2 regions of the Allobosea sp. RIT-PG3_2 genome follow, and region 2 is predicted to be linked to the other one. Evidence: riboswitches for the same ligand, from Rfam matches in the RefSeq annotation. Region 2 holds a riboswitch; the other holds the start of a gene.

Region 1 (3,814 bases), on a different contig from region 2:
TGGCGTTCATGCCGCCTGCGACGCGCGGCGAGCGCACGACGCGATGGCCGCGTGCCGCGAGTTCCTGTGCCACCGCCTCGGGGATGGCTTCCTCGAGTTCAAGCACGCCGCCCTCGGTCCAGACGCGCGGCGCCTCGACCGCCTCCTGCAAGGTCATGCGATGGTCGATCAGGTTGACGATCGCCTGCAATGCGGAGGGAAAGATGCGCAGCGCCCCCGGCAGGCCGAGCGCGAAAGCGATTTTCCCGCCCTTCAGCGCCATCATCGGCGCCATCGAGGTGAAAACCCGCTTGCCTGGCGCGATCGAAAGCGCCCGGCCGGGATGCGGATCGAAGTTGAACATGTAGTTGTTGGCGATCATCCCGGTGCCGGGAATCTGGACGCAGGCGCCGAACAGCCCGTTGATCGTCTGCGTCGCGCTGACGACGTTGCCCTGTGCATCGGCCACGGTGACATGGGTCGTATCGGCGGATTCGCCGCCTGACAGTCCGGCCGTCCAGCTCTTCGCCTCGCCCACCGCGATCAGGGCGCGGCGCTCGTCGGCATAGGCCTTGTCGATCAACTTATTGACCGGGACCTTGACGAAGGCCGGATCGGCCGTCGCCACTGCCCGGTCGGCGAAGGCGATCTTCAGCGCCTCGGCCAGCAGATGCACCGCGTCCGTCGAGCCGAAGCCGAGCGCGCCGATATCGTAGCCTTCGAGGATGTTGAGCATCTGCGTGATGTGCACGCCGGAGGAGGAAGGCGGCGGCGGGCCGACGATCTCATAGCCGCGATAGGAGCCACGGATCGGCTCGCGCAATTCGATGCTGTAATTGGCGAGATCGGTCTGATCGATCAGCCCGGCATGGGCAGCCATGTAGTCGGTCAGCGCCCTTCCGAGCCGCCCGCCATAGAGTGCCTGCGGCCCTTCTGCCGCGATCAGCCTCAGGCTCGCGGCATAGTCTGACTGGACCAGCCTTGTGCCGGGCTGGAGCGGCTGGCCGCCCGGCAGCAGCATTGCCGCAAGGCCGGGATCTTCAGCGAGATCGGCGGCGTTGTCGGTGATGCAGTTCGAGAGATAGGGCGTGACGACGAAGCCCTGCTCGGCCAGCCCGATGGCCGGCTGCAGCACCTCTGCCAGCGGCAACGTGCCGAAACGGGCGAGCGCCTCGCACCACCCCTTCAACGCGCCGGGAACCGCGACCGCCTTGGCCCCGATCAAATTCTCCCGGTCGCGCGTATCGCGCTGCTTGCCGATCTCGTCTGAGAGGCAATCGTACATGTCCGCCGTCGCATGGCCCGGCGCTGTCGAGAGATTGTCGATCACGACATGGCGGCCATCGACGAGGCGGATATGGCTCAGGCCGCCGCCGAGGATGCCGACCATCATCGGTTCCACCACCGTCAACGCGAACAGCGAGGCGACCGCGGCGTCGATCGCATTGCCACCGGCTAGCAGCATCTGCGCGCCCGCCGCCGAGGCGAGCGGATGATTGGTGACGACCATCCCGCGCGAGCCGGTGGCCGGCTTCTTCTCGCAGGTGAAAGAGGCGATGCGGGGCGGCGGAGCGGAAACGTTCATGGGCGGCACATCAACGCTTTTGCGGCCCGACGTCGAGCCTCTTCTTCGGCATGCGCGCCATGTTCGGGCCACTCACCCACAATCGGCGGCCTTGTGCCGGCAACGCTTGACAAGGCAGGGGCCGAGGCCCCACCTAAACCCTGTTCCCAGGGGGGCCTCGCTAGGAGGCTGAGATTCCGCCCGCGGGGCTTTCGAGCTCGGCAACGCGGTGACCCTCCGAACCTGATCCGGATCATACCGGCGTAGGGATGCGGGACAGGCGGCCATCGAGGCCCCGATTCCAGCTGCGCATGTGGTCCTCATCGCGATCGATTCCGTCCGGGCAAGCCGGCGGGTCGGGCAGGAGCGGGCTTAAGATGACGCAAGCCGAGATCATCGACGCGCTGTTGGCGTTCATCGCGCTCCCCGATGCGTCGGATGCCGAATTCGAGGCGATGGCGCTGAAGGTCTTCGCGTATCAGTTCCGCAACAACGAGCCCTACAAGCGCTTCTGCCTGCAGCGCGGCCGCACGCCGCTCTCGGTCAGGCGCTGGCGCGACATCCCGGCCGTGCCGATCACCGCCTTCAAGGACCTGACGCTGAGCTGCAGCCCGCCGGAAGCGGCCGAGCGCGTTTTCATGACCAGCGGCACGACGCAAGGGATACGCGGCCGCAGCTACCACCCGACGCTCGCCGTCTGGAGCCGCTCGATGCTGGTGAACTTCCGTGAGCGTTTCATGCGGGGCCGCGAGCGCATCCGCATGGGCATCCTCTTCCCCGACGAAACCACCCTGCCGAACTCCTCGCTCGCGCATTATCTCGGGCTCGCCCGACGCGAATGCGGCACGCCCGATTCGGAGGTGTTCGTCGGCTCGTCGGGTCTCGACCTCGACGGCCTTTTGTCGGCGCTGGAGCAAGCGGAGAAGAGCGGCGAGCCCTATGCCCTGCTCGGGGCGAGCTATTCCTTCGTTCCGGTGCTGGACGCGCTCGCGGCGAACGGCCGGCGCTTCGCCCTGCCCGAAGGCAGCCGCATCCTCGACACCGGCGGCTTCAAGGGCCAATCGCGCGAGCCGGGACCCGACGAGTTCTATGACGGTCTTAGCCTCGCTTTTGGCGTGCCGCGCTCGGCCTGCATCAACATGTACGGGATGACCGAGCTGAGCTCCCAGCTCTATGACGACGGCAATGCCGTCTGCCCCTCGATCAAATCCGGCCCGCACTGGATTCGCAGCCGCGTCGTCGATCCGCTGACCGGCACCGACCTGCCCGAGGGCGAGCGTGGCGTGATCGTCCATCACGACCTCGCGCATTTCAACTGCGTCTCGGCGATCCTGACCGAGGACGCCGGCGAGATCGTCCCGGGCGGATTCAAGCTGCTCGGCCGGGTCGATGGCGAGGCCTCGAAGGGCTGCTCGGTCGCGGTCGCCGAATTCCTGGCCGCAGCGCGAGGCTGATAGGGTGATCGAATATGCGGGCCATCTGCCGGGCCTGAATCGCGAGGCGCTGCGCTGGCGAGAAATCAGCCACAGCGCCTGGGGCGAGAGCGCAACCATCGCGCTGCCGGAGCTGGACGAGGCTCAGGCGGCTGCTCTCTGCGACCATGTGCGCGACAACGCCCGCATGCGGCTGAGGACGATGCCGGTCGCGCGCATCGTCGCTGCGATCGACGCCGTCATCGCGCGCCTGCTCCACCGCGAGCATCCGCTGCGGCGCAAGGCCGAGCATCTCCTGCCGATCGTCACCGGTTACGACCGCGAGACGGTGCGTCTCGGCCTCACGAGTTATCTGAAAACCTTCCGGCGCCCGCAGCTCCTGCGCTTCCTGGCCGAGGATTTCGCCAATCCCGCCATGCTCGACGGCTTCCAGCCGACGCCCAAGGGCGGCTACCTGCGCGCCCGCGGCCCGGAGCTGCTGCTGCATGTCTGGGCCGGCAATGTGCCGGCGCTTTCGCTCTGGAGCCTGATTTGCGGGCTGTTGGTCAAGGCCGGCACGATCGGCAAACTCGCCTCGGCCGAGCCGCTGACGGCGGGCTGGTTCGCTAGCCTGATCGCCGAGATCGACCCCGAACTCGGCGAATGCCTCGCCATTACCTGGTGGAAGGGCGGCGAAGCACCGGCCGAACCCGTTTTTCTGCGCGCGGCCGACACCGTGATGGCCTATGGCGGCAACGATACGCTTACGGCGCTGCGCGCCAAGCTGCCGATCACCACGCGCTTCCTGCCGCATGGCCACAAGATCGGCTTCGGGGTCGTCGCGCGCGAGGCGCTCGAT
Region 2 (3,814 bases):
TGCCCCGCCGCGCCACCGGACGATTCCCGGCGCAGCGAAACGGTGACGACCTCGACGCCGGAGCGCTTCACCGCCTCGGCGAGGATGGCGGGCGACGGATATTGCGCCGTGCCGAGGAAAAGCGGGTTTTGCGGCTCGAAGCCATAGAAGGATGCCATCTCAGCCTCCCTGCATCGGGGCGACGACCTCGATGCGGTCGCCGTCGTTCAAGATCACTTCAGCGCGCTTGCGAGCCGGCACGAAATCGCCGTTCACCGCCGTCGCGACGATGCGGCCGGCATAGCCGAGCTCGGCCAGCGCCTCGGCCAGCGTCTTCGCGGCGATCTCCTGCGGCGCGCCGTTAAGCAGCAAGGTCATGCAGCATCTCCGGTCGTGATTGCGGGTTCATCACGGCATCCGCCGCCATCCGCGCCATGGCGGGGCTGAGCAGGAAGCCGTGACGGTAGAGCCCGTTGACATGGATCACCCGGCCGCGGCGCGTCAGCCGCGGCAGGTTGTCGGGGAAGGCCGGGCGCGCATCGGTCCCGATCTCGACGACCTCCGCCTCACCGAAGGCGGGATGCAGCGCATAGGCCGCGCCGAGCAGCTCCAGCATCGAGCGGGCCGAGATGCGGCTGCGCTCGCCGCTCTCGATCATCGTCGCGCCGACCATGAAGATGCCGCCGGCCCGCGGAACGATGTAGAGCGGGATGCGCGGATGCAGCAGCCTTACGGGGCGCGACAAGCGGACCTCGTCGCTCTTCAGCAACAGCATCTCGCCCTTGACGCCGCGCAGATCAGGCAGGACGTCGCGCGCCGAAAGCCCCCGACAGTCGAGGACGATCTCGGCATCGAGATCGGCCGGTTCGACCGCGCTGTCGAAATGCACCGCCACGCCCTTTGCAAGGAGGCGTTCGGCCAAGGCCGCGATCGCCTTGCGCGGATCGAGATGCGCCTCGTCAGCGAAGAACAGCCCGCGCGAAAAGCGCCCGGCGAGATCGGGCTCCAGCCCAGCGATCGCCTCGCCATCGATCTCCTCGAAATGGCTGGTGCGCTGGCCGAAGCGGCGCAGCTCCGAGCGATCACGGCTCGGCGCGACGACGAGCGTGCCCCGGCGAACCACCCCGTCCGCGTGCCGCTCCCACCAGCCCGCTGCCTCATGGCCCAGCCGGATCACCGGCTCCTCGGCGCTTTCGCCCTCGCACCAAGGGGCGAGCATGCCGCCGGCATACCATGAGCAGGCTGCGGCACCGATGCGCGGGCCGCGCTCATGGATGGTGACCTGCGCCCCGCGCGCGACCAGTTCGGTGGCGCAGGCAAGGCCAACGACACCGGCGCCGACCACCGCGACGTTCATGTTCCGATAAGGGCTGGATGCAGCCGCCATGCTTTTCCCTGCTCCCGGGAAGGCAGCGGCCAAAGGCGCGAGCAGCTTTGTCTGCGAGCCGAAGACCGTTCCCTTCGCCGGCATTACCCGGATCAGGTGCGATGGGTTGGCGCGACGCGCACCTCTCAGCCTTTCGGCACCCCAACGGACAGACGCAATCTAATAAGCGGATCACCCCGGGGCAAGGCAAACCGACGCAAGACGCCGTTGCAACGAGCGCCGCCTGGAGGGGCGCCGCCCACCTAGCGCTCCCGTGCGAAGGAGTGCTCTGCGCCCTCTGCTGCCAACATGCACAGCGAACCCGAAGGAAGTTGTCGGCAAGGCTTGTCAAAGGGCGCTGCAATCGGGCATAGAGCCTCTCGCCGGAGACGTGGCCGAGAGGCTGAAGGCACTCGTTTGCTAAATGAGCATACCCCACAAGGGTATCGAGGGTTCGAATCCCTCCGTCTCCGCCACTCCCTCTCTAACATCCTGAAATCGCGTATTTACTTCCCGAGTCGCGACGGTTCTAACAAAACTGTCTCACAAAGCGCGCAACGGCCGGCTTTGGAACATCAGGGGCTGCTCGACAGAAAGTCGATGGTCCTGCGTCGTCAATTGATATTGATTCGATAGCCCGACCCGTCGAGCCAAGGTGTGTGATAGAGGCGAAACAGTTCGACGCTGGGCGATCAGCGCAGCAAGCGTTACGAGCTGCATGACAGGCCGCCGGACGGGCGGGTCACACACGCCACGACATTCGCGAGCACTCTCCCCAGAGCCGGACGTCGAGGCGGCTAAAATTCATGGCGACACATCGCTAGTCGCGAGCTAACTTAAAATCATTCCAATGAGAGACCCCTTTCCTCATCGAGCAGCAAACGAGACCCATGCCACTTCGTTCCCTTGTCGAGCCTGAAGAATTCGCCGTGTTGGAAGCAGGTTTCGAAGAGGCGTGGAGCGCGATTGGCAGCGATTCCATCTCGGATCCGCTCATGGTTTCCGCTCAGCGGGAACGTTTGGCTCACATCATCATCGGCCTTTGGAAGTCGGGCACGAGCGACCGAGCTGCACTGGTGTCGGGCGCAGTGCAGCAGTTCTTGGCCGTCGCCGAAGACACGCCGACCCCGTTGGATATTCGCGTCGATGTAACCGAAGATAAGCAAGAACATTGACCGCATGATGTCTCGCCTGCGGCAATAGCCCAAACCGGGTATCAATCGAGAACCCCTCGCCCCTTCAAGTGCCGGTGGGTTGGCCAGCGCGATGAGCGGGCACCTGCTATGATCCACCCTTGCCGCCGCCTAAATCTGTGTGCGCAGAAGGCCTGCCAGCCAGTCGGAGAATCTCTCGCTCATGGGTCTCTGTCGCCATTTGGTTATCGTGTAGGGTGTCGAGCGCTTCAGATCGGACAAGAACATCGCGATCTGATGGCGTGCGAACTCCCGATCGTAGAAATTGATGTTCGCCTCGTCGTTCAGGCGAAGGGCGCGCTCGTCGATGTTGGTGGAGCCTACCGAGGTCCAGACGTCGTCGACGATCACGAGCTTGCAGTGATACATCGTTGGCTCGAATTCATGGATCTTGATGCCGGCCTCGAGCAATTCTCCCCAAAAATGCCGCGATGCTTTCTGGACAAGGCGCGCATCGGTCCTCTCGCCCGGCACGATGATTTCGATGTCCACGCCGCGCTTTCTCGCCTCCAGCAATTGCTGTCGCGTGATCGCGTCAGGAACGAAATAAGGGGTGCCGATCCGGATGCTCTTTTGAGCCGCGGCAAGCGCCGTCATCAGCATGAGATGCATGACGTTGCGTTGATGAGTCGAGCTGACGACGACTTGGGCATCCAGCTGTCCATCGGGTTTGATGGACGGGAAGAACCGGTCTCCCATCAATAACTCGCCTGTTGCCTCGATCCAGTGTTCGGCGAACGCGGCCTGCAATTCCGAAACCGCGGGTCCTTCGAGCCGATAGTGATTGTCGCGCCACTCGGCCGCAGTCCTGGCATCGCCATTCCATTCGTCACCGATACCGACGCCGCCGGTGAACCCGATCCGGCCGTCGACGATGAGGAGCTTCCGGTGTGTCCGGTTGTTGATCCGGTCCAGCGTGCTCCATTTGACGGGACGAAATTTGACCACCTCCACGCCGGCCGTCTGCATTCGCTCTATGAGCCTCTCCTCCATCGGGATGCTGCCAACCCAGTCGAGAAGAACCTTCACGCTCACTCCATCGCGGGCCTTCTGAGACAGCACATCGGCGAATTGGTCCGCGATATCGCCTCGCCAGTAGATGTAGGTCTCGAACGTGATCGTGTTCTTGGCGCCGCGAATGGCACGAAGCATGGAAGGGAAAATCTCGTTCCCATTGACGAGCGTCTCGACCTTGTTGCCGGGGATGGCGTTGGAGCCGAAAAGTGCTCCCATCGAGGTCCTGAACTGATCGTCGGAAGATGCGAGATGGTGAGGC

Evidence for each region. A riboswitch is a leader RNA that binds a small molecule or an ion and turns the genes downstream of it on or off. The one in region 2 is predicted to bind thiamine pyrophosphate.
Region 1: it holds a riboswitch for thiamine pyrophosphate, as region 2 does, so the genes downstream of both, AC2FAN_RS15355 (LuxE/PaaK family acyltransferase) here and thiO (glycine oxidase ThiO) in region 2, are expected to answer to the same signal.

The regions. Positions count from the first base shown of each region.
Region 1 covers NZ_JBXWCA010000004.1:438,185-441,998, reverse strand. Annotated here, with positions in the region: gene ggt (gamma-glutamyltransferase) at 1-1,564, opposite strand, end outside; TPP riboswitch at 1,703-1,831, shown strand; gene AC2FAN_RS15355 (LuxE/PaaK family acyltransferase) at 1,921-2,997, shown strand; gene AC2FAN_RS15350 (acyl-CoA reductase) at 3,002-3,814, shown strand, end outside.
Region 2 covers NZ_JBXWCA010000001.1:867,456-871,269, forward strand. Annotated here, with positions in the region: gene AC2FAN_RS03905 (thiazole synthase) at 1-158, opposite strand, end outside; gene thiS (sulfur carrier protein ThiS) at 160-357, opposite strand; gene thiO (glycine oxidase ThiO) at 341-1,336, opposite strand; TPP riboswitch at 1,419-1,520, opposite strand; tRNA gene AC2FAN_RS03920 (tRNA-Ser) at 1,731-1,821, shown strand; gene AC2FAN_RS03925 (hypothetical protein) at 2,236-2,520, shown strand; gene cls (cardiolipin synthase) at 2,650-3,814, opposite strand, start outside.